Regions from separate parts of the Arthrobacter sp. GQ119 genome, predicted to be linked through region 2. Evidence: riboswitches for the same ligand, from Rfam matches in the RefSeq annotation. Region 2 holds a riboswitch; each other region holds the start of a gene.

Region 1 (10,185 bases), on a different contig from region 2:
GTAGAGCATGGTGCCGTCGGTTCCTGTTCCCACCACTCCTGGGTAGCGGTGCCCGTTATGCCACTTGCCCACCGTGATGTTCATGGGCTGCCAGCCGCCGGTTCCCACGATGATGGGGCTGAGGAACCCGCCGGATCCCTTGCCGCGATGCACCGTCAGCCTGCCGGTGTTCCATTGGGCCACGATGTCGTTGATCCCGTCGGAGTTCCAGTCCGCGACAAAACCGGATTTCAGGCCAGTCCATCCGGAACTGCCGATCTTGATGCGCGCGCCGAAACCGCCGCGGCGATTTGCCGGATAGTTCCAGAGGGCCCCGCCGGAGTCGGCGGCAAGCACATCAGCAGCGCTCCTGATGGTGGGCCTGAGCGAGAAGTACTGCTCCATCGTCGGAATGGCCCGGCTCTTCATGTCGATGGCCAGCGCAACCCCCACGTAGCGAAGGTGCCACGGCTCGTACGTGTAGCCGGTGATGTGGGTGTAGCCCTGCGGGTACCGCACAATGAACCCGTAGCGGTGCGCGTTGGCCGCCACCCAGCGTCCGCCCGGGGTGTCCCCGAAGCAGGCAGTCAGCCCGCAGCCGCCGCCGACGTTTCCCACGTCCATGGCGAGGCCGGTCTGGTGCTCGCTGTGACCGGGCCGGGCAGAGATCTGGTCCGCGTACGCCTGGCCATAGATCTGGACGTAGTAGTTGTACAGGTCACGCTGGGTGGCATAGGACCTGTAGCCGCTGATGACCTCAAGTGAGTGGCCTGCAGCGCGCGCTCCGGTGAACAGCTGGTTTGCGGCAGTGGAGACGCCGCGCCGCAGCACGTGACCGCTGCCGTTCCACGACACCAGGTCCGGCGGAACGAACTGCAGGGGGTTCAGCGGCCGGGACTTGTTCACCAGGACCCACGGGTGGCTCGGAGTGGTCACAACGCTCGTCGGCAACTGCTCGCCGGACGGCGCTGCCTGGGCAGCCGGGGCGCCGGTCAGGAACAGAGCAAGAACTACGACGGCGGCCGCGCACCGCCGGGCATGCGCCCGCCACTGCATCCAACCAGAATCAAGCATGGCGGGCCCTTCCCCACTAGACGACGCTGGGGTTAAGCGTACCCGCGTCCCCGCTGGCGTTCGACGCGCCGGGGTCTGGAATTAGGGGCCCGGAATTACAGGATCAGAGCTGGCTCTTGGCGGGCCCGGCCAGGAAGTTAATGTTTACGCGGAACCTTAAAGTGCGTGATTCGGGCGTCCTGCCCGTCCAGCTCGGCCCACGACTTTTCGGTTTCGAGGACGGTCAGTCCGCTGGTGGGAAAGCGGGTGGCGGCGTCCATATAGGCGTCATGGTTCGAATCGCGGGAGGCCAGATGCATGGCAAGGTCCTGGACTCCGGGCATATGGGAGATCACCATCAGCGTGGTGACAGTGTCCGGGACGTGGTTTATCACCGACAGCATGCCGAGCGCGGACGCACCGTAGAGCCCGTCCTCCAGTTTCGGCGTCGGAGCCTTGTCCCCCAGCTCGCTGCATACCCAGGTGCAGGTTTGCCTGGTCCGCAGGGCGCTTGAGCACAGGATGAAGTCCGGGACGATGTTGTGCTTGACCAGCCACTTGCCCGCCAACGGAGCCTCGCGATGGCCTCGCTCTTCCAACGGCCGGTCATGGTCCGCCACGCCGCCGGGCCAGTCGGCCTTGGCATGGCGCATGATGACCAGCCGCTTCTTGTGGTGCCCACTCATGGACTCACCCTACTACCCGGGCCGGAGGCAGGCCGGGCAGTGCCAGCTCAGTCGTCCAGGACGAACGTCACTTCCAGCACCACATGCCAGGCGACTACCTGACCATCGGTGATTTCGACTTTCTGCTCCTTGACCCAGGCGCCGGAGACACCGCGCAGTGTCTTGTTGGCGCGGGCGATGCCTTCCTTGATGGCGTCGTCAAAAGAGGTTTTGGAGTTCGCGCTCAAGGTGGTGATGCGTGCGACAGACATGGTCTTCCTCCTGGTGGCCGGACGGACGATCCGAGCCTACGCCTGACCTGGAAAAGTCAACAGGGTCCGAACAGGCGATCCCGGCCGCACATGCAGAAGCGCCCGCCCCTCAATTGAGGAACGGGCGCTTTACGAGCGAATTCGCTAAGGGGAAACTAGATCGAGTATTCCGGAGCTGCCCAAACGATAACCTCGGGGTGCTCGTAGAAGCGGTAGCCCTGGCCGCGGACGGTGCGCACGGTGTTGGCGAGGCGGCCAAGCTTCGAGCGGAGGCGGCGGATGTGGACGTCGATGGTGCGCTCGTTGGGCACCTCCTCCGCGTTGCGCCACAGGCCTTCGAGAAGCTCGTCGCGGCCCACGGTGCGCGTGCCGTTCTCGACGAGGTAGTTAAGGAGCTCGAACTCCTTGAACGTCAGGTTCAGGGATTCGCCGTCAAGGTGCACTTCGCGGCGCGCGAGGTCGATCAGGACACCGGACGGGCGGGGATCCTGGGCCGGCTGGAGCCGGGTGGTTTCGGTGCGCTGCCGGGAGTTCACCGTCGGGTCGCCAAAGGTGGAACGGACGACGTCGAGCGCGGAACCGGGCGCGCTGGCCGGCGCCACTGCGACGGCAGCGTAGCTCTCAGCGCCGGAAACCAGCGACTGGGCGTAGGCCCGGATTTCCTGGGCCAGCTTGGCAATGGAGGTGCCGGCAGCTGCGGCCGTTTCCTCGTCGATCCCCATGTACAGGACAAATCCGCGCGCCACGTTGTCGTTCTGCACCGGACGGACGGTGGCGCCGGGCGCCGGAGCCACAACGGGCGTGGGGGCGGTCATCGGCGCGGCTTCTTCAGCCTGGACCGCGCGGAGCTGGCCGTAGGAGTTGGGGTTATACCCCTGGGGGGCGTAGCCCGGCGCGGGAACGGCGGAGCCCTGGCCGGCGGGGAACGCCGGGCGGGCGCCAAAACCTGGGCGGTGGCCTGACGCCTGGCCAGGCTTGTTGGCGTTACGGACGGAGATGTGGACGTATCCAGATGCAACTGACATGAATGCTTACCTCAATGTGAATGGCCGTCATCGCGGCTCGAATGCTTGGTTCCCCGCAATGAGTTCTGGGGAGGGCGCCCGACGCTGGGCTCTGGGGGCGAATGCCTAAAAACTTTGTGGGGTGGAAAGTTAGGCGTGCATTCGACAACAGCGCATGTCGACAGCAGCGGGTGTGCTGGGCCAATAATCTGCGGCTGCAGGTGCTGTTGAGTTCTTGTTCACATTGGAAGTGTGCAACGTAACAATGAGAACTTGCAAGTAACAATGGGTCGGTCGGTCCGCATCGTGAGACGAAACGCGCGATTGTGGGCTAAATCACAACTTTGACGACTTCAGATTTTGCCGACGTTTTTCCAGAACGAACGTTCAGAAAGAGCATTTTTCCGAATTATCTGCACGCAACAGCCTGTTTATCGACGATTATTCAGACAACTCAAACATGCCGGAATTACGCGGCCGCAAATCGCGAATTGTCCAGCTATGACGCGGCCCAAACGGAAAATTTTGGGCAGGGCATTCTTTCCCCGGTCCGGTCAAGCGGGCCGGGCGGCACCACGCCGCTCGGCCCATGCGGCCAGTCCGGCTCGCTAGGCTGGATTCACAGCCGGTGCACAGGAATCCCAAAGCCCCGGCTAACGAGCAGATCGGAGAGTTGTCCCATGGCTCCCTCGCACTCCATGACGAACAACCTTCCCCAGCTCACCCACCCGGACGGCTCCCCCATCCGTGCCCTCGTGGTTGATGACGAGCCCAGCCTCTCCGAACTCATGAGCATGGGCCTGCGGATGGCGGGCTGGTCCGTCGCCGTGGCCGCGGACGGCCCGGAGGCGGTCAGGCTCGCGAAGGAATTCCGCCCCGACGTCCTGGTGCTCGATGTCATGCTCCCCGGGTTCGACGGCGTTGAGCTCCTCGGCAGGATCCGCTCGTTCGCACCGGAGGTGCCGGCGCTTTTCCTCACTGCCAAGGACGCGGTGCAGGACCGGATCCTGGGCCTCGCCGCCGGAGGGGACGACTACGTGACCAAGCCTTTCAGCATGGAGGAAGTCCTGCTGCGCCTCCACCGCCTGGTGCAGCGCTCCGGCGTAGCAGCCATGGACACTTCCGAACTCGTCGTGGGAGACCTGGTCCTGAATCTGGATACCCGCGAGGTCACCCGGGCCGGGGACGAACTGCAGCTCACGGCCACGCAGTTTGAGCTGCTGCGGTATCTCATGGAAAACCCGAAGCGCGTGGTGAGCAAAGCCCAGATCCTGGACCGCGTGTGGAATTACGACTTCGGCGGCCAAGCCAACATCGTGAAGCTCTACATTTCCTACCTCCGCAGAAAGGTGGACGCCGTCCACCCGCCCATGATCCACACGGTCCGCGGCGCGGGCTACGTCATCAAACCGGCAGACTAGGCCGTGGCAAAGCCCACCGGCGCCACCCGGAGCCAACAGCGCCGCTGGCTGAACCCCGGAACGTGGCATCTCCGCACCCGCCTGGTACTCGTAGCCATGGTCCTGCTCGTGGCCATCTGCGCCGCGGTCGGACTGTTCAGCTATGCCTCCATGGACGCCTTCCTCACGCGCCAGCTGGACGAGCGGCTCACCGGCGCATCAGAGCGTGCCAGTGTTTTCGGGCGGCCGCCCCTCGGGGCGCAGGGGAAGAGGCCCGATCCGTTGGATGCGAAAGGCTTGGGACCGGGCACGCTCGTTGGCCGGATTGAAAACGGACAGGTTTGGAGCGCGGGATTCCTCACCAAGGAGGGCACGCGGGCCTCAGTCTCAGCCGCTGACAACGAGGTTCTCCTGGGCCTCGCCCCCGGCGGGGTCCCTGCCGACCGGACGCTGTCCACCGGGGCGTACCGACTGGTCGCCGACCAGAGCCCCTACGGGGATGTCATGGTCACAGGCCTCCCCCTGGCCGACAAGCAGAACACCCTGACCTCCCTCATCTGGACCATCAGCATCGTGTCGCTCGGCGGCCTTGTGCTTATCGGGCTTGCCGGAACAGTGATCATCCGCCGCACCATGAAGCCCCTCGAACAGCTGTCCGAGGTTGCCACGCAGGTTTCACGCCTGCCCCTCGATGCCGGCGAGGTTGCACTGGCAGTCCGCGTTCCGCCGTCGAACGCCCATCCCGGAACGGAAGTGGGAAGCGTGGGGCACGCGCTCAACCTCATGCTGGACAACGTGTCCAACGCGCTTGAGGCGCGGCAGCAGAGCGAAATGAAGTTCCGCCAGTTCGTGGCCGACGCTTCACACGAGCTCCGCACGCCGCTCACCGCCATCCGCGGCTACACAGAGCTGATGCGCATGACCGAGACCTTCACCCCGAACGGCCAGCGGTCCCTCGCCCGGGTACAAAGCCAGTCTGAGCGGATGAGCACGCTGGTGGAGGACCTGCTGCTGCTCGCCAGGCTCGACGAGGGACAGCCGCTCAAGCTCGGGGACGTGGACCTGACCCAGCTGGTGATCGAAACAGTGAGCGATGAAAAGGTCATGGCTCCGGACCGCAGCTGGCATCTCGAACTGCCCGACGAGCCGGTGGTGGTGCGCGGCGATGCCTCCCAGCTGCACCAGGTGCTGGTCAACCTGCTGTCGAATGCCCGCAAGCACACTGGTCCTGGCACCACAGTGGTCACCCGCGTCAGGACGGCCGCGGACGGGACTGCAGTTATCACCGTGATCGACGACGGCGAAGGCATCCCGCCGGAATTCGTGGACCGGGTTTTCGCCCGCTTCGCCCGCGCAGACGCGTCCCGCGCCGTCCGGGTCCCCGCAGGCGCTGTCCCCGACGGTGTGGTCCCCGCCGGCGCTGTCCCCGCCGGCGAGGGAACCAGCGGCCTGGGCCTGTCAATCGTCCAGTCCATCATCAAAGCCCACGGTGGCGCCGTGGAGGTCGCGTCGCGCCCCGGCCGGACCGAATTCACCGTCACCCTGCCCGTGCGGCCGTCCGCGCAAGGTGACGCGCCGACGTCGTGATGTCCGTTACCTAAATGTGACTTAAGCGCCAGCCTCCTGTACGGTCGATGAGGTGCGGCCATCATCTGGGCCGCATATCCGGATGGACGCCCAGCTCTGCCGCTTCCCGGATTCCGCTTGACCAGGCAGAGGCGGGGGAACCAGAGTCCCGGGCAATCCGCATCAGCCCTTGGGGTGAAGCCGACACGTGTGTTTCCGTGCGGCCGGATGACCTCATCCGAACCCGACAGCTAACTCCGCAGGTGTTGAGAGGCAATCCACCATGTCTGAATTCAAGGTACCAACGCGCCCTGAACGCGATCCAAAACAGTCCCGGCAGAAGATTTCACGCCACCGCGCCGAGCCCGCCCGTCCCGCATCAGCCTGGGGCCGTCTCACCGCGAACATCCCGTCGTTCGGCCGCCGCGCAGCCGTTGTGACCACAGCCTGCGCCGTCCTGATCGGCGTCGGCGCTGCCGGCCAGGCGGCCGAGCACGCCACCCCCGCGGCAGCGCCCGAGGCGGCATCGGCAACAACTGAGGCCCCGCCGACGCTGAACTTCGACAAGACGCTGATCTCCGCCCTGCCCAGCCCCACGGCTGCCCCGGTGGCACCCCAGTCCGTTGCCAAACCGGCGCCGCCCAAGGCTGCACCCGCGGTGAAGGCCGCCCCCAAGGCCGCCGCCAAACCGGCGCCCGCCAAGGCCGCTGCCGCCAAGCCGAAGGCCGTCGCTCCGGCCGTAAAGGCCGCCCCGGCCAAGGTGGCCCCGGCACCCAAGCCCGCGGCCCCTGTGGCAGTGAACGACCCCGCCGGCGCGCAGGCCTATGCCGCCAGCAAGCTGTCCTCGTACGGCTGGGCGGCGGACCAGATGCAGTGCCTCAAGACGCTCTGGACCAAGGAGTCTGAGTGGCGGACCACTGCGACGAACCCCAGCAGCGGTGCGTATGGCGTGGTGCAGTCCCTGCCCGCCGAGAAAATGGCGAGTGCCGGAGCGGACTACCGCACCAACTACCGCACGCAGATCAACTGGGGCCTTGGCTACGTCAAGGAGCGCTACGGCTCCCCCTGCGCTGCACTGAACTTTCACTACGCCAACAACTGGTACTAAACCGGCACCAGTCTGAGAGCGCGGCAGGCATTTCTGCACCGTTTTGAGCGTCCGAAGGGCCCCGGGATCCACGTGATCCGGGGCCCTTCGGCGTCGGTGCAACATGCTGCCGGCGGGAAAGTGGTGCAGAAATGCGTCAGAGCAGTAAGGAGTCAGAGCAGGAAGGAAATGATCCGGCGTCCATCCTCGTCGGCTTCCACCGAGGCTGTGACAGCGGAGTAGTCCGGGATGTGCGGCACGCCGTCGGGCACGACGCCGGTATTCGGGCCCACCGCCACCGTCCGGATTCCGGCCGCCAGGCCTGCAGCGATCCCGGCCGGCGCGTCCTCGAAGACCACGGCGTCCGCAGGCTCCACGCCCAGCAGCTCGGCGGCGCGCAGGTATCCCTCGGGATGCGGTTTGCCGTGGGTGACAAGGTCCGCCGTGACGGCCGTGCCAGGCATGGGCAGACCCGCTGCGCCCATGCGGACGTTCGCCAGCACCCGGTCGGCTGACGTCACCAATGCCACTGCGTCGGCAGGCAAGGCGCGCAGGAGTTCGGCAGCCCCGGGCAAGGCGACAATGCCTTCGGTCCGAACGCGCTCCATCGCACCGAGCTCAGCGGTGAGTGCAGCAACATCCGCGCCGACGGGGGCAAACCGCCGCACGGTGTCCCGTGCCTGCACGCCGTGGGAAGTCCGCAGGATCTCTGCAATGTCCAGACCGTAGCGCGCGGCGAACTCACCCCACACCTGTTCCACCACCGCCGTGGAATCAACCAATGTGCCGTCCATGTCAAAGAGGACGGCACGGGCAACCAGGGCAGTGGAGACGGATTCGGCAGGAAGGTTCATGGATCCATCCTGCCTCATGGAGGGCAGGGAGGACGTTTAGCCGTTCGGCCGGTGGGCCATGTACTGCACCGCCCACTTGTTGCCGTCGGGATCGGCAAAGTAGACAAAGTGGCCCCAGTCCTGCACATCGACGTCGCTGACGTCCACGCCGTTGGCCTTCAGCTGATCGTGGGCTTTGTGGATGTCGCTGACCACAAGCTGGAGGCCGGGTGCTGTACCGGGAGGAGCCTCGTTGAGGCCCTCGCCGATGGCAATCGAGCAGCCGGAACCCGGAGGGGTGAGCTGGACGAAACGGAGACCGTCCATGGGCCTCTCGTCGTAATCGGCGTTGAAGCCGACCTTGTTGACGTAGAAGTCCTTGGCTCGGTCCACATCGGACACCGGGACAAAGATGAGTTCAAGTTTCCAGTCCATGGTGCACAGGCTATCCCGGCGGCAGAACCATCCGGAAGGGTCCGGGCAAGGTAGCCGAAGTCAGTGGGCGATGCCGTACAGGCGGTCACCGGCGTCGCCCAGGCCGGGCACGATGTAGGACTTCTCGTTCAGTTTCTCGTCAATCGAAGCGAGGACGATGGTGACGTTGGCGTCGGAGAGTTCTTCCTCGAGTTTGGCCAGGCCCTCAGGGGCGGCCAGCAGGCAGATGCACGTGACGTCGGAAGCTCCGCGTTTGAAGAGGAACTTGATGGCCTCCCGCAGCGTGCCCCCGGTGGCGAGCATCGGGTCCAAAACGAAGATCTGCCGGTCCGTGAGGTTTTCCGGCAGCCGCTCGGCGTAGGTGATGATATCGAGGGTTTCCTCGTCGCGGGCCATGCCGAGGAAACCGACCTCGGCGGTGGGGACCAGTTTGGTCATCCCTTCGAGCATGCCCAGTCCCGCCCGGAGAATCGGTACAACCAGCGGTGTGGGCTTGGTGAATGCGGTGCCGACGGTGGTGGCGATCGGGGTCTCGATGGTGACAGGCTCGGTGCGGACGTCTCGGGTTGCCTCATAGGCGAGGAGGGTGACGAGCTCCTCGGCCAGCTGGCGGAAAACGGGGGACGGTGTGTTCTTATCCCGCAGGACGGTGAGTTTGTGGGCGACCAGCGGGTGGTCCACGACGAGAGTTCGCATGGGTCAAAACTATCACCCGGAGGGCGGCCCCCCGCCGTGGCTTCCGCCCCTTGCGGCAGTGCCGTCGGAGCCTTTCTCCGCTTCGGATTCGCCTATGTCAGAGGACTCCTTATTTGGCATGTGGGCCGGGTGCTCGAAGGTGGGAGCGGGACCTGCATGCTCACGGCGCCGGATGATGTGGAACAGCCGGTGTGCCAGGATCACCATGCCCACCCACGCGAAGCCGAGCAGCCACGCCGCCATCACATCGGTCATCCAGTGGTGGCCCAGGAACACCCGGCTCAGGCCCATGGCGATGATGAACAGCATGCCCACCGTGATGAATGCCGCCCGGACCAGGTTCCTGTACGTCTGCAGGCACATCAGGTATACCACCACGCCAATCACCACCGTGGTGTTTAGGGTGTGTCCGCTGGGGAACGAGGGCGAAAACTCGAACGGCGGAACGGCGTCGATATGTTCCGGGCGGACCCGGCCCATGAGCGTCTTGCCCACAGTGGTGGCTGTGATTGATACTGCCGCCGCCCCACCCACAAGGATGAGGGGCCGCCAGCTCCGGCTGACATAGGTCAGCCAGGCAACGAGGATGCTGGCCAGAATGGGCATGCCGATGCCGCCGCCTATGTTGGTGAACGCCGTCACCGCGGCATCCAGGCCGGGGTTTCGGTATTGCTTGGCGATCTCAAGGGTCGGCTGGTCCAGGCCGGCAACGCCGTCTTTGGCTACAACACTCTCGTACACCTCGGCCCCAAGCAGCGCAAGGGAGATGACCAGGAAGCCGCCCACTATGAGTGTGATCCACAGCGCCGCGTACGGGCCGAGCCACCGGCCAAACCGATCATGCAGGGATTTCATCATCTCTCCCGGTAACGCGCTGTCCGAAGCTAAGTACCCTTCGAAACTATCATTGAGCCATGGCACCGGCAGATCCGCAACACCTCGAATGGATGGGCCTTGCCCTCGAAGAAGCCCGGCGAGCGCTGGCCACCGAGGACGTGCCCATCGGCGCCGTCGTCATCGGTCCCGACGGCACGGTGCTGGGATCCGGACGGAACGAACGTGAGGCGCTGGGCGACCCTACTGCCCACGCCGAAGTCGTCGCCATCCGGGAGGCGGCCGCCCGGCTCCGCGAACAGGCTGTGCGCCAGGGCGGCCGTGGAGACGGCTGGCGGCTCGAGGACTGCACCCTCGTGGT
Region 2 (10,185 bases):
GGTCGCGTCGTTCACGGCCTCGCCGACCTCGGGCACGGTCCCGTTGACGGTGAACTTCACGGACACCTCGACCGGTTCGCCGACGTCGTGGGCCTGGGAGTTCGGTGACGGCGCCACCTCAACCTCGCAGAACCCGTCCCATGTCTATGACACGGCCGGGACGTACACGGCGAAGCTGACCGCCACCAACGCCGCCGGCTCCGATTCCAGCACGACGACGATCACCGTCAACCCCGACGGCGGCACCTCGTCCTCGATCACCGTGCGCAGCACACGGACCGCGTCCACCGAAGCGGCGACCACCACGGTTTCCCTTCCTGCTCCGGAGGGCCGGGCGGCCGGGGATGTCCTGGTGGCGTCCTTCACCGCGGACAAGAATCCCACGGTTGCTGTCCCGGCGGGCTGGACCGCGATCACCAGCGGGCTCTCGATCGGCAGCGGCGCCCGGGTGTTTGCGTACTACCGGGTCGTTGGCTCCGCCGATCCGACGAGCTACACCTGGGCCCTGAGCACCGCGCAGAAGTGGGGCGGGGGCATCACCGCCTACACCGGGGTGAACACCACCACGCCGCTGGACAGTGCCGTGGCCACCGCCGTCAACGCCACCTATACGGCGACCAGCATCGCCGTCGGCAGCGTCACCACCGCCAGCAACGGCGCGATGCTGATCGGCGGCCTCGGCTTCGACAGCTCCAGCCCGGCTGCGACCCCGCCCACCGGCTGGACCGAGCGCTGGGAAACCAGCGGCGGCCAGGTCAACGAGCAGGCCGACAGGACCCAGGCCACCGCCGGTGCCACCGGCACCGCCACCTGGACCCTCAGCAGCGCCAGAGCCGTCGCCGCCTGGCGCACCGCCCTCAAACCGGGCGGGACGGCGCCGCCGCCCGGGCCGACCGCGCCGGTCGCGTCGTTCACCGCGACGCCGACCTCGGGCACGGTCCCGCTGGCGGTGAACTTCACCGACACCTCCACCGGTTCGCCGACGTCGTGGGCATGGGAGTTCGGTGACGGCGCCACGTCAACCTCGCAGAACCCGTCCCACACCTACCTCACGGCGGGGAGCTACACGGCGAAGCTGACCGCCTCCAACGCCGCCGGGTCGACTTCCAGCACGACGACGATCACCGTCAACCCGGTCAGCACCAGCCCCGGGATCGCCGTGCGCAGCTTCAGGACCGCGTCCACCGAAACGGCGACCACCACCGTCTCCCTGCCGGCCCCGACCGGCCGGGCGGCCGGTGACGTCCTGGTTGCGTCCTTCACCGCCGACAAGAACCCCACGGTTGCTGTCCCGTCCGGCTGGACCGCGATCACCAGCGGGCTCTCCATCGGCACCGGCGCCCGCGTGTTCGCCTACTACCGGGTCGTTGGCTCCGCTGACCCGACGAGCTACACCTGGACGCTGAGCACCGCTCAGAAGTGGGGCGGCGGCATCACCGCCTACACCGGCGTGAACACCACCACGCCGCTGGACAGCACCGTGGCCACCGCCGTCAACGCCACCTTCTCGGCGACCAGCATCGCCGTCGGCAGCGTCACCACGGCCAGCAACGGCGCGATGCTGATCGGCGGCCTCGGCTTTGACAGCTCCAACCCCGCAGCCACCCCGCCCACCGGCTGGACCGAACGCTGGGAAACCAGCGGCGGGCAGGTCAACGAGCAGGCCGACAGGACCCAGGCCACCGCCGGCGCCACCGGCACCGCCACCTGGACCCTCAGCACCGCCAAGGCCGTCGCCGCCTGGCGAACCGCACTGAAACCCGCAGGCTGACCAGGCCGACACTGCCGTGACTTGAGGTAGACAGGGCTCGACGGGTCCTCCGGAACTTGTGCCGGAGGACCCGTCGTCGTCAGGCCCGTGCGCAGCCCTGGCAGATACGACAGTGGCAGGCGCTGCTGCACCTGCCACTGTCTATGCTTGCTCTGACGTTTTAGGCGTTTACCCGCACGAAAGTAGAGCCTCCGAGCCAGGAGGCAGGGTGGACGATGGTTTCGTTGACGCCATTCATGCCGCTGCTGATGGCCTGCCCGCCGCCGATGTAGATCGCGACGTGTCCGGCGCGGATCATCAGGTCGCCGGGCTGCGGCGTGGACACCGGTGTGCCGTACTGGTGGAACTGCAGGGGAGCGAGGTCTCCGACCGATTTGCCGACGGAGCGCAGGGCCTGTTCCACCAGGATGGTGCAGTCCTGAGTGGCGCCCAGTTGTGCCCGGGCTGAAGCCACGAGGGAGGCGCCGACGCCGCTGGCGGGAGCAGCCGGTGCCGGCGTGACCGACGACGATGCGTGGTAGATTCCCATGCCGGCCGGCTGGGGGGGTGCTGCCGGCGCAGCCGGGGCAGCGGGTGCCTGCGGTGCTGCTGCAGGCTGTCCGGGACCCGGGATCAGGATCTGGTCGCCGGGGTAAATTACCGAGGCCAGCGACAGGTTGTTCTCGGCGACTACTGCATCGAGGCTCACGCCGTGGCGTGCTGCGATCGCCCCCAGCGTGTCGCCAGGTACAACAGTGTGTGATGCGCCTGCTACGCCAGATCCTCCTACCGGTGCCAGGCTTTGGGCGGCCGGCACCTGGGGTGCGGTCTGCGCCTGGGCGCTGGTGCTGCCCGTGGCCTCGGGAGCGTAGGTGCCTGCTTGTGCCGGTGCTCCTACGCCGAAGAGCAGTCCGGACGCAGCAGCCGCTGCTGCCGCGGGCTTGGCTATGGATGCGGCGTTGGACTTGATGGAATACGACAGGCCCCGCAGGGCGATGGACGCCGTGGGGGTGGCGCGGTGGCGCGCGGAAATGGACTTACGTGACATGGTGGATTGCCTCTCCCATGCCTGCGGGGTGAGCTGTCGGGTTCGGGTGGGAGGTCACCCGGTCCTGCCTCCTCGTGAATCGGAGCGCGTGGACTTAACCCCTAGGCCTTGGATACCAAGGCCGGTAAAGAAGTGGTTCCCCCGTCCCTGCCAGATGTCATTGCGAACGGATCCCGGTCAGCGGCAGGGCTCGGCATTCTGCCCGGGAATGCCCGGCATGAACCGGGGCACCGCTACAGGCTAGCCCACCCGCGCACCAAAAGTCACATTTCGGTAACGGGCATGGAGGGTCCGACGTGTCTAAAACCCCTGATTACCACGGCGGGAGTGCCATGCCAAGTCTGGCCGCGAAGTCTTCCGGGTCCTAGAATCGCTGTGGACGCAACCGGCCAGGGCACCCCCGGACACGCCCGCGGGGGAATCAGTTATCGTTCCAGCGGTGCCGGCGAGGAAGCTACCATGACGGATATTCAGGGACTCATCAGTGCGTTGCTGCCGGAAGATCTTGCTGTGCTGCAGGACCGTGGCCCGGACCAGCGCCTGGACAGGGACATGGTCGATGCCCTCGACCGGGCCGCGGGTGGACCCGGGGAAGGCCGAGGCTACTACGTCGTGCGCGGCAGTCTGGAGCCCTTGGAACGCCGGAACTATTTCCTTCGGGAAGACGTGGCGGCGGCCATCTTCGCCCCGGCGACACTGGAAGATGCAACCGGGGCGGACGCCTGACACACACGCCGCCCTCCCGCAGGTGGAAGGGCGTACGCCCTGATCGGGTCGGTCCACCGTTCCGGGCTGGCACCGCAGAGAGTCATTGGTGCATGCGGGCTGTCAAAGAGCGCCCCGAACTGCTCGGCTGACAGGCTCCGGACCCATCCTTGCCTGTGGACAGCTAGCCGCGCCTGGCACGGCGGTAGCTGGTCGGGCTTTTGCCATAGGCCCTGGTGAAGGCGGTGCTGAACGTGAAGGCGTTGCTGTAGCCGACCTCGGCGGCGATCACGGCAGTCGTGGCGGTACTGCTGGCCAGTCGGTCAGCTGCCAGAGCCAGGCGCCAGACCGTGAGATAGGTTATTGGCGGCTGCCCGACGGCGGTGTGGAACCGGGCAGCCAGGGTAGCCCGGGAGACGCTCGACCTCCGGGCCAGTTCCGCGACGGTCCACGGCACGGCCGGCTCCTCGTGCAGCAGGGTCAGTGCCTGGGCAACGACAGGGGTCGCGGGTGCCTGCTGCCCAGCTTGGGACGTCGAACTCGGCCCGGTCACCACAGACGCGCACGAGGTGCAGCAGCAGCAAATCCAGAACCCTGTCCAAAGCACTCGCCTGCCCCAGTCCGGGGGAGGTGAGCTCTCGCTCGAGCATCTGGAGCAGTGCCGGATCGGTTTCCTTTTCAGTGAAGACTGCCAAGTCCGGGAGCACGGAGGTCACCAGCCGGCCGGCCGCCGCTTCTGATTGGTAGGTGCCGATCAGCAGGACGGTTTCCCCGTGGGCGGCGTTGCCCCAGGTTCGCACCCCGTGGGCCATTGTGGGCTCCAGATGGCCGCCGGTCGGCGTGCAGCAGGACTGGCCGCGGCCGATCAGTACCGTGGGCGCCCGCTCGGCGGCATCGGCCACCACGTACGGGGAAGGGCCACGTACCGTCGCTGCCTGCCCGGTGCTGAGGAGCTGTGGCGGGCTTCCCTGGCTGACGGTCGCCCGTGCGGATCCGTACACCATGCTCGCCTTCTCGCTTTGATTGGCACGACGTCGCGGTCGCCGAGGCCCGGCTGTGAGCGAGTGGTTGCCGGTCGCCGCCGGGACCGGCTCCGCGCTGGTCGGCGGCTTTTACCTGGCCTTCTCGGCGGTAGTGATGGCCGCCCTGTGCCGCCGGCAGCCCGGCGAAGCGATCGCGACCATGGCACAAATCAATGAGAACGCTGTGCGACCTCCATTCATGGTCATCTGGAAGGGCAGTGGCATAGCTACGAACGCCCCTGGACCAGGGCCAATCATCTCCGTGCCGTCCTTTCGGTCGCAGGCGCCGCCGGACTCTTGGCCCCGGTATCGACGTCGTAGTCTCATGCGCATGACGTGCCGTTCGGCTGGCTGACGCGTAAGGCTTGGGCAGGTCATAGACCGCCCGGACGGGACAGTTCAGTCTCCACCGGCCTCGCGGCCTCGGCGCACGATCAGCGGGTCGGCATCGTACACGACTGAGGTGTCCTTTCCTTCGTAGTCAAACTGGTTGAGGAAGTAGCGCAGGGCGTTGATCCTGCCCCGCTTCTTGTCGTTGGATTTGATGGTGATCCACGGCGCATGGTCGGTATCCGTATGAAGGAACGTTTGTTCCTTGGCGTCGGTGTATTCGTCCCACCGGTCCAGCGAGGCAAGATCAACGGGTGAGAGCTTCCAACGCCGGACAGGGTCGATTTGTCGGATAGCGAAGCGTGTCCGCTGCTCGTGCCTGGTCACCGAGAACCAGAATTTGTTCAGGTGGATGCCAGCGTCAACCAGCATCTTTTCGAAGATGGGGGCCTGGTTCATGAAGGTGCGGTATTCCTCCTCGCTGCAGAACCCCATCACCTTTTCGACGTTGGCCCGGTTGTACCAAGAGCGGTCGAACATGACGATTTCTCCGGCGGTTGGCAGGTGCTGGACGTAGCGCTGGAAGTACCACTGGCCCTGTTCGCGGTCGGATGGTTTGCCGAGGGCGACCGTGCGTGCCGACCGGGGATCGAGGTGTTCCGTGAAGCGTTTGATCGTCCCTCCTTTGCCGGCAGCGTCACGGCCTTCGAAAACGATCACGTTCCTGCGGTTGTTGTCCTGGCCCCAATACTGGAACTTCAGCAACTCGATCTGCAACCGGTACTTCTCGATTTCGTATTCCGCCCGGGTCATCCGCTCGTGGTACGGGTAATCCTCGCGCCAGGTTTCCACGGCTGAGCCGCCTGGGTCGATCAGCTCAGGGTCCTCGCCCTGCCCGCCGGCGACGATATATCCCAAGTCCACGAGGCGGTCGATAGCCTCCCGCAGGTTGTCCCTGACCCACCAAGGATCTCTGGGTGTCCAGGGCTGGGATGCCTCCATCATCGGGGCTCCTTAGGCTCGCCGACTCATTGACGGCATCTTAACAGGGCGTCCCGTCTTTAGCATTGGTGATGCGGTCTGCGTTGTTGCACATGCGTTCGAGGACGCTGACGGCCATGGCGTATTCATCGGTTCCGATTCCCGCGCTGAGATCACGTCGCGTGGCTTCCACCAGACCGGCTGCTTGGGCGTGCAGTGCCCTACCTGCTTCTGTTAACGTGAGGTAGCCGTCCTGTAGGAACACCAGCTGCCTTCGGACGAGTGTCGCCATGTCCCGTTCCTGTGCGTCAACGCCGCTGGATTGGTTGAATGGGCGCAGCGCATCCGCCAATTCGGCGGGTGTGGCAGGGCCCGAGCTGAGAGTGTTGAAGACCTGCCATTGTCTTCTGGTCAGGCGGAGCCGGGCGAGCGTGGCATCGAGCAGCGTCTCCAGTGCCACGTCCAGCCGCTTGACCCAGTATCCAACAGGCCTGTTCACGTTGCCATAATGGCAGGTGCCGTTCCACAGCTGCAAGGTGGGGGAGCGGGGCGGACCCTGTTCCATCAGGGCGCCGGGACGATCCGGCGGGGGTGACGGCAGAACCGGCTTTTCGAATCACCAACGAGGCGACGGTGACGATCTCGTCTTCCCCAAGCTCCCGCAAGTGGTTTGTCTGTAGCAAGTTGGCGGATCCAGAAGGGGGCGCGGCTACTGTCCGGCGGGGGTGACACGACATGAGGCTAACGACAACCACCAATGTCTCGGTGGACGGTGTGATGCAGGGATTAGGCCGACCTGACGACGATCGCAGCGGCGGCTTCGAACGCGGCGGACGGGCCATGCCACTTCTCGACACCGAGGCGGGGGACTATCTCAACCAGGCCTATGGCAGTGCGGCTCGCGTTTCTCTTTGGCCGGCAGACATACGAGATTTTCGCTGGCTATTGGGGCGCGATGGCTGATCCGAGCACCACCCCGATTGCCTCTGCCCTGAACAGCCGGCCCAAGTACGTGGCGTCGACCAGCTCGACCTGGTCACCTATCCCGTCGTCGGCCAAGGCACACGGCTGTTCCCGGATTCCGGCCGGGACCTCGCGCTCGATCTGGTAGGCTCACGGACCACGTCCCGGGGCATCACCATCCAGTCCTATAGGCCGCTCGGTCGTCCGGAGTACGCAACGTCCACTGTCGACCCCAAACACGTGTTCTAAATCGAGGAGAAGATTGCGCCCTCAGATCCACTCGTCAACACTGTCACTTCTGGCAGCTAGCTTTTCCCGACTGCTGCCGCCTGCTGCGGTTCTTCTTGTCATCGTTGTTGCTGCCGCGGCCAAAGCCGGTCTGAATGTTCTCGGCATCGCGGCTATTGCCCTGGGCACTGTCGTCCTTCCTGGGATTGTGTACAAGACCTTTCCCTGGATCGCGGGGAGCCTGGATATCCCTCTGAAACTCAAGACGGCTGCCGTGTCTTCCCTGATAGTCGTTGGAACGATCTTGGTCGTTCTTCTGCGGGTTCCGCATCCTGTCTTCGAGACGTTGGTGAGTCTCATTCTGGGAAACTTAATGCTTGCGGGCGCCCGAGTCTGGCTGAACGCGTCCGCACATGTATCCGTCCTGACTTTCGGTGTCTTGTGGTGGGTGCTGGAGTTCGGTTCAGCCTTCGCTTGCTTACTCGTGCTGCCGCCTCTGATGGTTTACAGCCGCACTTCACTCCGACACCACACTTTGGGTCAGGCCCTGGTGGGGGCAATAATCGGGGTAGCCACTTTCGGCGCCTATCTTGCCATTAGCATGTGGAGCGGGACTAACTAAAGCGAATAAGTTTTTGCCCTCATGCCTCTGCCTTGGTCGCCGGTGCCGGGAGAGTCTTGGTGTCCAGGACAAACCGGTACTTGACGTCGCCGGCAACCATCCGGTCATAAGCATCATTCAGCTGCGCCGCGGAGACAATCTCAATATCGGAAACCACTCCGTGTTCGGCACAAAAGTCCAGCATCTCCTGTGTTTCAGCGATGCCTCCGATGTACGAGCCGGAGTATGCGATCCGGCGGCGGCTCAGGATCCAGGGATTGACCGGCGGCATGGGCTCAGAAGGCAGGCCCAGCTGGAACAGGGCACCCTCCAGGCGGAGAGTCCGAAAGTATGGGTTGAGATCATGCGGGGCCGCTACAGTATCGATGATGACGTCGATACTGTCCTCGGCCGCGGCCATAGATGCAGCGTCCCTGGACAGAACAACGTCGTCGGCTCCCAGGTCCTTGGCCGCCGCGATCTTGGCCTCTGAGGTTGTGAAGACCTTCACTTTAGCCCCCATCGCCTTGGCAAGCTTCACTGCCATGTGTCCGAGGCCTCCGAGCCCCACAACACCCACGACGTCGCCCTCCTCGACACCGAAGTGCCGCAGCGGGGAATAGGTGGTGCTCCCTGCGCACAACAAGGGAGCAACGGCGGCAGGGGCAAGGTTGGTTGGGACACGGAGCACGTAGCGCCTGTCCACGACCACCGAGGAGGAATAACCGCCTTGAGTGATGGCTCCTTTATTTCTCGGGTCGGCTGCACCATAAGTACTGACGACGCCCGTGTCGCAATACTGCTCAAACCCATCAAGGCATCTTTCGCATTCACGGCAGGAATCGACCATGCACCCTACGCCTACCAGCTCGCCAACGGAGAGGTCGTCGACGGCGGAGCCTACACGGCTAACACGGCCAACAATTTCGTGCCCGGGAATAAGCGGATACTTGGGGGCGCTCCATTCCCCCTCGTAGCATGCACGTCGGAGTGGCACAGTCCGCAATACTCAACCGCTATCTCAACGTCGTCTTCCTTGGGCGCACGCCGGGCCACGGTCAACGGGACGAGTCCGCTGTTGCTGGACCGTGCGCCGTAACCGGAAGCCAGCCGCTGTTGGTGCACCTCGCGGCCATCCACAGGGGGCAAGGGCTTGGCAAGGGGAGGTGAGCTGAAGCGTCCTGGAGTCATAGTGCGACGCTACTCCCGACACGCGGGGGGTCTCCAATTTCTGTGACGATTGTCAGCAATTTACAGCTCAAGCTGTCGAACGTCATCAAATAACCCGACCTGCGCAGAAGCGTAGGGTTAACCCGCAAGAATCGGGTAGGGACCACTCGTGTACAAGATGCGGTTTCAGGGTTGACTGGATTCGGGCCGGCGGCGACGAGAGCCTCTGAGACCAGGCTCTCTCCCCCCAGCCGCCGCCGGCCCCACCGCAGCGCGGGGGACAACAGTGCGGCCGGTGAGGTCGAGGATGATGGTGCGTGGCTAGCCGCCACGGCCCTGCAACCATCTCGGGAAAACCTAGCGCAGGGGAGAAGAACCCCGAGTCTCGCGACATGCCTGGTCCATCAGCGGGGAAGTGCGGCCAGGGACGACGCTGCCAGGGGGTGGCGCCGACGGCCGGCGAGGGCCTCCTGAAGGTGCGGAAGGTGCTGCTCGATGTCCTGCACAATGGATGCCACTGCAGCGACATCCCTCAGGGCGAGGGCAAGCTCCAGTTCGCGGCACAGCTGGTTCATCCGCAGGGCGCCGGCAAGCCACGACGTCGCTTTCAGGCTAAGTAAGGCATCCATGGCGGTGTCCCGGTCCCGGACAGTAACCGTGCGGACGATCCGGTCAACGCGCCGGGGGAGAAGGGCGGTGTACTCCGTGGCGAAGGACTCTGCGACCTCCCATGAGGACTCTTCGGTGAGTTTCTCGAGGTGTTGTGCATCCAGCACCGGCTTCGGACGCTCACTTCTGATTTCGTGCCTATGTCTCATCGCTGTCCCGTTAACTGCTGGCATGGCGCCTTTCCTTCCGGTCGGGCCCCCTCCGCCGCGTGCTTGGGGGGCCACAGACGACGGAGGGGACGTGTAGGCGTAGCGTGTCACCCCGGACCACTCCATGCTCGTGAAGACCAGGTCGACAACGCTGCGAAAGACCGGTTTTCGTTGCCGGTACCAAACAGACTGCACGCCCAACCTCAAGGACCTCACCATCGACGATCAATAGTTGATCAAGATAGATCCTGTCCTGCCGCACCCCACACCTCGCGCTCATCTGTCGACGTAAAAACGGCCAGGCTCACCGATGAGGTGTGCAGGGGAGCTGCAATGAGAAGGCGAAAAATCCCCCGTCACACGTGAAGTGCTGTGAGAAGCCGACCCCGACGTCACTAAACGCCCCGGGGTGCACGGGTGCACGTGGGATAGCGCATCGTGGACCCCAGGTGCCGGGTTCACGCTGAAGTCGGGATGTTTTCGGGACGGTCATCCTGGCCGCCACCATCAATCTGCTCAGTGGTCTGGCGGGCTAGCGATCAAGAGGAACGCAGTCGAAGCCGAACGAT
Region 3 (10,185 bases), on a different contig from region 2:
TGCATCGTCCACGCTCCACGGCCGCTCTGTTCCCGCTTCATGGAGATCGGTCAACTGCCTGACATGGTTGCCCAGCCAGGCAGGGTCGTCATGGATGGCTAGCCTGCCGTACACATGCGCCGTGGAGTAGTTCCACGTCGGCACAACCCGTCCGTGTTCGGCCTTCGATGCGTACCAGGACGGCGAGATATAGGCGTCCGCGCCCTGGAGGATGACGAGTGATTCCCTGGTTGCCAGTTCGTAGCCCTGAGGGTTGTTGCGGGCGAGGTGTCCCTGCAGGGCGCCGTGTTCACCGATCGAGGGATCGTAGACGAAGGGCACCATGGTGGCGAGCAGGCCCCGTGGGGTCATGGTGACCAGATTGGCCGCGCCCGGCCGGGTGAGGAGGTCGCGGATTGCGTCGGGGCCGGCGGTGAAGTGGGCTGGGATGTACATGGTCTCTTCCTGTGGTTGGTTAGGGGGCGGGCTGCAGGTCATCGTGGTGCAGGTCATCGGGGCGGGGTGGTGCCGGCCGCGGGTGGAGCCGGACGCGGACTGCGGCGCCTGCGCACAGAATGACGGCGGCACCTCCGGTGATGGTGGCCCAGGTCAGAGTCTCGCCGAGCAGGAATCCGGCCCAGCAGATGGTCAGCACGGGCTGGATGAGCTGAACCTGGCTGACTTGGGCCAGGGGGCCGATGGCAAGGCCGCGGTACCACGCGAAGAATCCCAAAAACATGCTCACGACGCCAAGGTAGGCAAAGGCCGTCCACTGGGCCGGGGTCGCGGATGGGGGCTGCTGGGCCATGGAGAGCGCCGTCAGAATCACCATGAGCGGTGATGCGAGCACGAGGGCCCAGGAGACGGTCTGCCAGGCGCCGAGTTCGCGGGCGAGCAGGCCGCCTTCGGCGTATCCGATGGCAGCGGCCGCGACGGCGCCGAGGAACAGGAGGTCCGCCCAGTGCAGCTGCCCGAAGCCGCCGGATTGGGCGAAGGCGAAGACGATGGCCGCCAGTGCGCCCACGGCCGTCACGGCCCAGAAGACTGCAGGCGGCCGTTCGTGTCCCCGAAGGACGGCCGCCGTTGCCGTCGCGGCCGGCAGCAGGGCGATGACGACGGCGCCGTGACTGGCCGGCGCGGTGGTGAGGGCGAATGACGTGAGCAGCGGAAAGCCGACGACGACTCCGGCGGCGACCACGGCCAGCCGTGGCCACTGTGCCCTGCGAGGAAGGCGCTGCCGGGTGAGGGAGAGGGCGAAGACGGCGAGGACCGCCGCCACCACCGCACGGCCGGAGCCGATGAACAGCGGGGAAAGCCCCGCCACGGCCACGCGCGTGAACGGGACAGTGAACGAGAATGCCGCTACTCCGAGGAGGCCCCACCATAGTCCACTGCGCGCAGTTGACGATACCACTGGGCGAATCAGTGTAGTAGCGCTACTATTGTGTCTCATGAATAACGATAGCAGTTCCCGGATTGCAACGCGACTGCGGGAATGGATTTCCAAGGCCGCGCCCGGAGCGAAGTTGCCGTCCACGCGGTCCTTGGTTGCTGAGTACCAGGCGAGCCCGGTCACGGTGCAGAAGGCCCTGCAGACCCTCACCGCGCAGGGCCTGATCGAGAGCCGGCCCGGCGTGGGGACGTTCGTGCGGGCAGTCCGCATTGCCCGGCCGTCGGACTACGGCTGGCAGACGGCGGCCCTGCGCTCACCGCTGACGCCGCTTCCGTCGGCCTCCACCACCATGCGCGATGTGGCGAATGACGCCATCGCCTTCCATGCCGGCTACCCGGACCGGGAACTCCTGCCCGAGCGCCTGGTGCGTGCCGCCCTTACCCGCGCAGCACGCGGCGACGCCGCGGTGTCCCGCCCGCCCGCCGCCGGCCTGCCGGAACTGCAATCGTGGTTCGCCCATGAACTCGGTGCCTCGACGCCGGCCGGAACCACGCCGCCGAACCCGAGCGACGTCGTCGTACTGCCGGGAAGCCAGAGCGGGCTCAGTTCCATCTTCAGTGCCCTGGCGGGCCGCGGTCAGCCCCTGCTCATGGAATCGCCGACGTACTGGGGCGCCATCCTGGCGGCGGCGCAGGCCGGGGTCCGCGTTGTCCCGGTGCCCAGCGGACCCGAAGGCCCGGACCAGGCAGAACTGGCCCGGGCCTTTGACGAAACCGGCGCGCGGCTGTTCTACGCCCAGCCGAACTACGCGAACCCCACAGGAGCGCAGTGGGCCGCGGGGCGGGGCGAAGAGATCCTGGAGGTCGTGCGCGCGAAGGGCGCATTCCTCGTGGAGGACGACTGGGCGCACGACTTCGGCATCACCACCAATCCCGTGCCCGTTGCCTCCCGCGACGACTCCGGCCACGTTGTGTATCTTCGCTCCCTGACCAAGAGCGTGTCCCCGGCCATCCGCATCGCCGCCGTCATCGCGCGCGGCCCGGCACGTGAGCGCATCCTCGCGGACCGGGCGGCCGAGTCGATGTATGTCAGTGGCCTGCTCCAGGCCGCGGCGCTCGACGTCGTAACGCAGCCCGGCTGGCAGACGCACCTGCGCAGCCTCCGCCACCAGCTCCAGTCGCGCCGCGACCTCCTGGTCACCAGCATGCGCGAGCATGCCCCGCAGGCGCATATCGAGCAGGTACCCAAAGGCGGCCTGAACCTCTGGGCGCGGCTTCCCGACGGCACGGACCTGGAACGGCTGACCCGCGACTGCGAGAGCGCCGGGGTCATCATCGCCGCCGGGCGGGAATGGTTCCCGGCCGAGCCGGCGGGCCCGTTCATCCGGCTCAACTATTCGGGACCGAACCCGGGTGCCTTCCCGGAAGGCGTGCGCATCATCGGCCAGTGCATCGAACGCAACGGTCTCTAGGAGCCGACTTTAGGAGCCGCTCAGCGGCTTCCGGGCAAGGCGAGGCAAGGTCCGCCTCGATGAGCTCAATGGCCCGGTTCCATTCCTGTACGGCCACCTCCTTCGTTTCCTACGGTACGGAGACTCCGGCCCATTGACCCGACAATCCCTGCCCGAAAAGATCAGAACCTGGACACAGCAATCCAACGGAGGGACGAAGAAATGGGTGATTTCATCGCGTACCTGGACACGTCCGAGGTCCGGCCAGGCAAGCTCGCTGAGCTCAAGGCGGCCATGGCGGAATTGGCCGAGTTCGTCGAATTGAACGAGCCCCGGATCATCAACTATTCCGTCTACTTCTCAGAGGACGGGTCCACGATGTGCGTCTTGCACTTCCATCCGGATGCGGCATCACTGGAGTTCCACATGCAGGTGGCGGGCCCGAAATTCCCGCCCATCGCACCGCTAATCCATATGCGGTCGATCGAACTCTTTGGCCGTCCCAGCGAGGCGCTCGTGGATCAATTCAAGGCCAAGGCCAAGCTCCTGGGCAGCGGCACGGTCATTGTCCGTGACCTTCATGCGGGCTTCGCCCGTCTGGATTTGGGTTGACGAACACCGCGCCGGCCCGAGTGCTACGAGATGGGGCTCGATGGTTGCCATGAAGTGCGGACATATTCGTACGCGCCCGGACTGGCGAGACGTGGGCCGGTGGGATACTGGTCAGCACAACGGGTGGGGATTGGGGGGAGTTGGGGAATGGTGCTGGACACGGCAACACTGCGGATTGCGTTCGCTGTGATGGCGTTGGCGCTCGGTCTCCTCTTTTACTTCTCCGCCTTCCGCAGCACTCGCTCCCCGTACAGTGCCTGGTGGTGCGCCGCCCTGCTCCTGTTTCTCTGCGGTTCCGCGTGTTTTCTCCTCAACGGCACGCCGCACCAGTGGTGGGCCAATACGCTGGGAAATGTCCTGCTGGTTGCCGGGGCCGGGAGCGCCTGGGCCGGTGCCCGTTCGCTGCGGACGCCGAAATACAACTTCTGGCTTTTCAGCGCCGTTCCCGTCGTGGCGGGCGTGGCTTCTGCCCTCGACAATCCCGGCGAGAACGTCTGGTCCGGGGGCGCCGTTTTTCTCGCGTCGATGTCGCTGATGATTGCCCTCGCCTCACGCGAGCTGTGGCGTTTGGAGCCGGGGTACACTCGGGTCCGCATTCCGATGGCGATCGCCGCAGGCGGTGTTTCAGTGTTCTACCTGGGCCGGCTGATCGTCTTTATCGCTGCAGGCCCCGACAGCCCGACGTTCGTGACGTACTTCGGTTCCGCCGTGACCACCCTGGTTACGATGGTGCTCCTGGCGGTGGTCTCGTTCAGCATGGCCGGTCTCAGCACGGAGCAGCACACGCGGGCGCTGACAACCGTCGCCAGCCAGGACGGGCTCACGGGCCTGCTCAACAGATCGGCATTCTTGGATATGGCGTCCGAACAGCTCCGCCGCGGCCGGGGCAACAAGAGCGGGGGAGCGCTGATCCTCGCGGACCTGGATCATTTCAAGGCCATCAATGACACCCATGGCCACGCCGCCGGCGATCTGGCGCTTCAGGCCTTCGCCGACGCCTGCCGTGCAACGGTCCGCTCCACGGACCTCGTGGGGAGGTACGGCGGCGAGGAGTTCATCGTGTTTGCCCCGGGCGCGAGCCCCTACTCCGCGGAGATCATCGTCAAAGAAATCAGCCGGCGGCTCGCCAAGGGGTCGGTTCCCGACGTGCCGAAAATGCCCACGGTCAGCTACGGCATCGCTGCGGTGGACGCGGGTGTGCTCAGCCTGGACGGACCAATTGCAGCCGCTGACGCCGCGCTCTATGAGGCCAAATCCCTCGGACGGAACCGGGCAGTTCTCGGCTAGCAGAAGAAGCCGGTGCCCCGCTGCCCCCAAGGCAGCGGAGCACCGGCTCCGGCGTAATCAGGCTCCGGCGTAATCAGGCTTCGGCGTTGTCAGGCTCCGGCGCGCACGAAGGTGACGGGGCCGGTGGCGGTCAGCCAGGACAGCGGGTGAACCACGGTCTCGTTGACGCCGTTCATCCCGCCGCTGAGCACCTTGCCGTTGCCCACGAAGATTCCCACGTGGCCGGACTGGACCACCATGTCACCGGGCTGGGGGGTGGACACGACTTTGCCGTGGTTCATGAACTGCATCGGAGCAAGGTCGCCCACTCGGATGCCGGAGGCGCCGAGTGCCTTTTCGACCATCGCGGTGCAGTCCTGGGTGATGCCCAGCTGGGCGTATGCGGCCGACACCATGGAGGCATTCACGCCCCCGGCGGCGGCAGCGGGAGCCTTCGCGGGAGCCGCTGCGGACTGGACGGAGATTTTCGGGGCAGGTACCTTCGGGGCAGGCGCGGCAACGGGGGCTGCGGCAGCCGCTGGAGCGGCAGCGGCGCGCGGTGCCGCCGGCTTTTCGACGACGGGCGCCTGCACCACGGGGGCAGGGGTGGACTTCACCGCGGGCCGCTCGAAGGCGATCTTGACGCTGGAGCTGGCGCTCAGGGGTGCCTGGACCTGGCTGGCGGCCGTGGGCGCTGACGCGGGGGCGGCGTCCTTCTGGGCCGGCGCGTTGGCAGCGTTCGCTGCCATGCTGCCGGTGAAGGCGAGTCCCGATGCCGCGAGGATTACGGCGGCCTGGCGTCCCAGTCCTCCGGCATTGGCCGTGACAGCACGCGATGCGGATACGAACGGATTCGAACGGCCGGCCGCTGCGCGGCGGGCACGGGTAAAGCGTGACGACATGAAGGAGCCTCTCCCGATGCCTGCGAGGTGAGCTGTCGGATTCGGATGGGAGACACCCGGCCGCGCGCCCTGACGAGTTCAGGAACTGCGCGGCTTCACCCCAAGGCCCTTTCGTGCGGGCCAAAATTGGTTTCCCCGTCTCTGCCGTGCATGGTCTGTGAACGGATCCCGGGCAGCGGCAGAGTTAGGCAATCAGCGCGGGAGTGCCTTCCTCGGTGAGGAAGGCACGTCTTCCACGGTACGGGAGCCTTTTCCAAAAGTCACATTAAGGTAACGGAGGCGTGTCGCTCCGTCCGAAGCGTGCTGTTCATGCTGACCGGGCGGAACCTCACCCTGCCGATGCCTACTTCTTGGTCTGGCGGTACCGCTCGATCTGTTTCAGCCGCCGCAGGAGGCTGTCGCGCCGCGGGTGCGGAACGGCGTCGGGCTCCTCGGCGGTGAGGTCGATGTGCTTGGTCCCGTACTGCCACAGGAGGAGGTCATCCAGCAGCCGGTCCGGGCCGGGGGAGTAGCGGTGGTCCAGGGCCTTGCGGACCTCGGTGATCCTGTTGGCACTGAGAAGCCCGGCAAGCTGGACGGTCTGGTTCAGGCCGTGGGCTGCCATGAGTTCGGCGGCCCATCCCCAGTCGTCATCCACCTTGCGGTCCACGTGCGGCAGCAGCGTCCGCCAGACGTCGCGGATGCGGTTGGGTGTGAGCGGGGCGGCGCCGTCACCGTCCATGTCCCAGTAGCCGCGGACCTCCTCGTAGCGCTCGTGCAGGTCCGCGAAGGCGCTCTCCACCGTCTCCAGCATGGCGGCCGTGGCGGTGAACTGGCGGTCGAAATGCGGGGTCCAGGCCCGCGGATCCTCCGCCTTGAAGCGGATGTCGTGTTCGATCTCGCTCCATGCATGCGCGAACACCGTGCGGATCTGGCATTCGAAGAAGTAGCTGCCGTTGGGCTGCGCTTCGGAGTTGAAGACCTTCTGGTACTCCTTGACGGCCTCATTCTGGATGGTCCGCAGAATCAGGTGCCGGCTGGAGTAGCCGTACGTCCCGGACTCGATGGAGCCGATGTCCTTCTCGCGGTCTCCGCGGCAGTCAAACAGCTGCCGCTGCCGCTTGATGAGGTTGGCCACCACCGCATTTTCCGCAGGGAGCTTGGTGATGACGCGGACACCCACCATGTCATTAAGGGTGCGGAACGGGTCGGGGAACTTCAGGACGCGCGGGCCGCCGGGTTCCAGGGGCTCCTCGGTGCGGGAGATTTTCTCCCGGAAGGAGTCCACGGTCTTGGTACGGCCGGTCACGAACAATGGCGTGACCTCGGTGTCCTTGAGCATGGTCCGCAGCATCTGCAGGACGTCCCGGGTGACAAGCTTCAGGGCAGGCCGGACGCGCTCATACAGTTCCACGCTTTCCTGCACGGAGTCGCGCTGACTGACGTCCAGGCGATCCCAGTTGCTTGCCATGGTTCCAAACTATCAAGGGCGTGCGACAGTCGCCGGTGTGACACCGGCAGCGCCACCTCAGCCACTCCCTTCCGCCCGGGGGGAGCCGCGTCCCTGTAGGCTCGGGGCATGGCTGATGTGCGCCGTCGGGCCCTGCCGTCCTCTGGACTGCTGTGGGCGACGGCAGTGGTGACGCCGGGGGCACTTGTTGCCTCCTGCCCACCCGTACTCAAGGAGGATGCAGTGAAGCGGCAGAAGTACCAGTACGGCGACCACCCCAGCCAATGGGGCGAACTCTTCTTGCCGGAACCGCCGCCAGCATCCTCATCACGGAACGGCAAGCGGCCGGCGACCCGAGGCGTCGTGGTGGTCATCCACGGCGGATACTGGCGCTCGCAGTACGGGGCCGAGTTGGGCGAACCGCTGGCGAAGGACCTCGCAGCCCACGGAATGGCGGCCTGGAACCTGGAATACCGGCGGGCAGGCAACGGCGGCGGCTGGCCGCACACCTTCGAGGACGTGCTGGCCGGGATCGACAGGCTCCGCGGAGTCGCTGAAGAGCACGGGCTTGACCTTGCCAAGGTGGTGGCGCTGGGCCACTCGGCCGGCGGCCACCTCGCCGTCTGGGCGGCCGGGCGGGACCGGCTGGCCGGGCTGGGAACTCCGGATGCTGACCGGCAGGTGGAGAGGAACCTCAACGGCGAGGCGGTGCACCTGACAGGCGTGGTCAGCCAGTCCGGGCTGCTCAACCTCGCCCAGGCGGACTGGCTTGACCTCAGCAACGGGGCGGTCAGCAACCTCATGGGCGGTTCATCCGGGAAATACCCCAAGCGCCACAAGTATGCAGACCCCATGAGCGCGGTTCCGCTGGACGTGCCGGTCTATGCGGTGCACGGACTCGAGGACCGCACCGTTCCCATGAGCCAGTCGGAAGCGTACGCCGCAGCAGCCCGGGCCGCCGGGGCGCCGGTCCAAGTGGTCAAGGTTCCGGGCGACCACTTCGCGCTGATTGACCCGAAGGCCTCGTCCTACCGGAAATGCCGCGACCTCGTGCAGGAGTTGCTGGGTTCCTAGGGGGCGAGCAATGGCGCGAATGGATGCCTTCAAGCGTCCACAACCGTTGCTGTCCGGCCCGCCCGTGGGGCACCATCGGGACATGACGAAATACCTCATCTCCTTCCCGAGCGAAGCCATGGTACTCACCGACGAGGAGTTCCCGATCGTCGTCGCCGAATCCCACGCTGTGATCGAGGAGGCGAAGGCTGCCGGCGTCTACGTATTCGGCGGTGGGATCGAGGAGCAAGTCGCTCCCGTGCTGGTCTCCGCCGACGGGTCGGTGAGCGCCGGGATCTATCCGGACTCCGAACTCAAGGGTGGGTTCACCGTGCTGGAGCTGCCGACGCGCCAGGACGCGGTCGAGTGGGCGAGGAAGATCGCGGTGGCCTGCCGTTGCCCGCAGGAGCTCCGCGAGTTCGGGTACGACCCGGCGAGCTAGCCACCTGGAATATGGGAACTCCATCGACGTCCGTTCGTTGCAAAGTCATGGGGGTCGATCGTAAATCCGCTGCCGGCACGGCCGCGCAGCGGCGCACCCTCCCTGACCAATGTGCTGCTACGCCCCCGTAATCTTCGGGAGGTAAGTACACTTACCATTTATAGTCAATAACGCACGCTCAGGCGCCCACCATGGAGGAAAACCTTTGTCTGACCCCACTGCCACACCGCTCCGGTTGCTCCGGCCATCGGCATGCGGGACGCTAGTAGCCGGGGGTTGGGGTAGTTTTGTATATTACGATCACCGGTTTCACTAGGAGATACATATGGGTGAATCCAACAGGTGGTGGACAACATGATTCGGCTCCGCAAATTGGCGCGCGCCGCGACGGTCTTGACCACCCCGTTGGCGCCGGAGGACATTCTCGCGCTTTTTAACCCCGTTTTTTCGGCCCGTCAGCTTCGCGGCGTGGTCACAAAAGTGGTGCCTGAAACGGCGGACTCCGCCACCATCCACTTCCATCCCGGCCGCGGCTGGAAGGCCCACAAGGCCGGGCAGTGGGCGCGGATCGGGGTGGAACTCGATGGCGTGCGGCATTGGCGGTCGTATTCGCTGAGCGCGCCGGCAGGGCAGGACCCTGCCATCACCGTCAGCGACATGGGTGCTGTCTCCGGTGTCCTCGTCCGGAACACCAAGCCCGGCGACGTGCTGTTCCTGGCTCCGCCCCAGGGCGACTTTGTCCTGCCGGAGCATCCGCGGCCGCTGCTCATGCTCACTGCGGGGAGCGGCATCACCCCCGTCATGTCGATGATCCGCACGCTGGTGCCGCACCGCCCCGATGCCGACGTCGTGCTGATCCACTCCGCCCGTACGCCGCAGGACAGCATTTTCCACGAGGAACTGTCCGAGCTCGCGGACCAGTTTCCCAACTTCCGGGTCACCCACTGGTACACCGGCGAACGCGGCCGCCTGGACTTCAGCTCGGCCGCCCTGCTGAATGAGCTCTGCCCGGACTGGCGGCAGCGCGCCGCGTACGCCTGCGGCCCGGAGGGCTTCCTGGACGAGGCCGAGGCGCTGTGGACCACAGAGGCCGCTGCCCACAAGAAGGCGGGCCCCTTCGCGGCCGACCCCATCAACCTGATCATCGAGCGCTTCAACACCAGCCTAGTGGGCGGGGAAGGGCACGACGGCGGACTGGTCACCTTTGAGGCCTCGGACCGCGAGGTCGAGGCGGACGGAAACACCCCGCTGCTCGATGTGGGCGAGGACGCCGGCGTCCTGATGCCCAGCGGGTGCCGCATGGGCATCTGCCATAGCTGCCTGACGCCGCTGCGCGCCGGTCATGTCCGTGACCTGCGCACCGGTGAGGTCCACGGCGAGCCGGGCCAACTAATCCAGACGTGTGTCTCGGCAGCCGCCGGGCCCGTTAACCTCGACATCTGAGGAGCAACACAACATGACAGCAATATCTGACCGCACAGCCGTGGAATCGACGTCGATCAGCGGACCGGCGGCTAAACCCCGTCCGGGTGCCCTGGCCAAATCGGGAAGCCCACTGGTTCGCCCGCCGGCCGCCGCGCACCTGACCGACGAGCAGGTGGCCGAACTCGGCCGCGAGCTGGATGCCATCAAGGACGAGATCCTCGCCAAGCGCGGCGC

What was found. Region 2 has a riboswitch for cyclic di-AMP ahead of AC6CH3_RS20185 (LysM peptidoglycan-binding domain-containing protein). Riboswitches for the same ligand answer to the same signal wherever they lie in the genome.
Region 1: it holds a riboswitch for cyclic di-AMP, as region 2 does, so the genes downstream of both, AC6CH3_RS16840 (aggregation-promoting factor C-terminal-like domain-containing protein) here and AC6CH3_RS20185 (LysM peptidoglycan-binding domain-containing protein) in region 2, are expected to answer to the same signal.
Region 3: it holds a riboswitch for cyclic di-AMP, as region 2 does, so the genes downstream of both, AC6CH3_RS02440 (NlpC/P60 family protein) here and AC6CH3_RS20185 (LysM peptidoglycan-binding domain-containing protein) in region 2, are expected to answer to the same signal.

What each region holds. Positions count from the first base shown of each region.
Region 1 covers NZ_JCAXEA010000018.1:73,605-83,789, forward strand. Annotated here, with positions in the region: gene AC6CH3_RS16810 (D-alanyl-D-alanine carboxypeptidase family protein) at 1-1,053, opposite strand, end outside; gene AC6CH3_RS16815 (SixA phosphatase family protein) at 1,191-1,718, opposite strand; gene AC6CH3_RS16820 (dodecin family protein) at 1,766-1,969, opposite strand; gene AC6CH3_RS16825 (winged helix-turn-helix domain-containing protein) at 2,125-2,994, opposite strand; gene AC6CH3_RS16830 (response regulator transcription factor) at 3,654-4,394, shown strand; gene AC6CH3_RS16835 (HAMP domain-containing sensor histidine kinase) at 4,398-5,960, shown strand; cyclic di-AMP (ydaO/yuaA leader) riboswitch at 6,055-6,217, shown strand; gene AC6CH3_RS16840 (aggregation-promoting factor C-terminal-like domain-containing protein) at 6,223-7,047, shown strand; gene AC6CH3_RS16845 (HAD-IA family hydrolase) at 7,200-7,880, opposite strand; gene AC6CH3_RS16850 (VOC family protein) at 7,917-8,294, opposite strand; gene upp (uracil phosphoribosyltransferase) at 8,355-8,990, opposite strand; gene AC6CH3_RS16860 (phosphatase PAP2 family protein) at 9,003-9,845, opposite strand; gene AC6CH3_RS16865 (nucleoside deaminase) at 9,905-10,185, shown strand, end outside.
Region 2 covers NZ_JCAXEA010000026.1:57,871-68,055, reverse strand. Annotated here, with positions in the region: partial or broken gene AC6CH3_RS20190 (PKD domain-containing protein) at 1-1,771, shown strand, start outside; gene AC6CH3_RS20185 (LysM peptidoglycan-binding domain-containing protein) at 1,932-2,798, opposite strand; cyclic di-AMP (ydaO/yuaA leader) riboswitch at 2,804-2,971, opposite strand; gene AC6CH3_RS20180 (hypothetical protein) at 3,258-3,524, shown strand; gene AC6CH3_RS20175 (helix-turn-helix domain-containing protein) at 3,688-3,906, opposite strand; gene AC6CH3_RS20170 (cupin domain-containing protein) at 3,827-4,507, opposite strand; gene ppk2 (polyphosphate kinase 2) at 4,925-5,857, opposite strand; gene AC6CH3_RS20160 (MarR family winged helix-turn-helix transcriptional regulator) at 5,898-6,335, opposite strand; gene AC6CH3_RS20155 (hypothetical protein) at 7,062-7,649, shown strand; partial or broken gene AC6CH3_RS20150 (NAD(P)-dependent alcohol dehydrogenase) at 7,669-8,819, opposite strand; gene AC6CH3_RS20145 (hypothetical protein) at 9,203-9,640, opposite strand.
Region 3 covers NZ_JCAXEA010000002.1:110,679-120,863, forward strand. Annotated here, with positions in the region: gene AC6CH3_RS02415 (FMN-binding negative transcriptional regulator) at 1-435, opposite strand, end outside; gene AC6CH3_RS02420 (DMT family transporter) at 455-1,432, opposite strand; gene AC6CH3_RS02425 (aminotransferase-like domain-containing protein) at 1,431-2,843, shown strand; gene AC6CH3_RS02430 (hypothetical protein) at 3,045-3,434, shown strand; gene AC6CH3_RS02435 (GGDEF domain-containing protein) at 3,582-4,721, shown strand; gene AC6CH3_RS02440 (NlpC/P60 family protein) at 4,811-5,602, opposite strand; cyclic di-AMP (ydaO/yuaA leader) riboswitch at 5,610-5,793, opposite strand; gene AC6CH3_RS02445 (GTP pyrophosphokinase) at 5,946-7,052, opposite strand; gene AC6CH3_RS02450 (alpha/beta hydrolase) at 7,275-8,105, shown strand; gene AC6CH3_RS02455 (YciI family protein) at 8,188-8,526, shown strand; gene AC6CH3_RS02460 (ferredoxin reductase) at 8,881-9,969, shown strand; gene AC6CH3_RS02465 (fatty acid desaturase family protein) at 9,983-10,185, shown strand, end outside.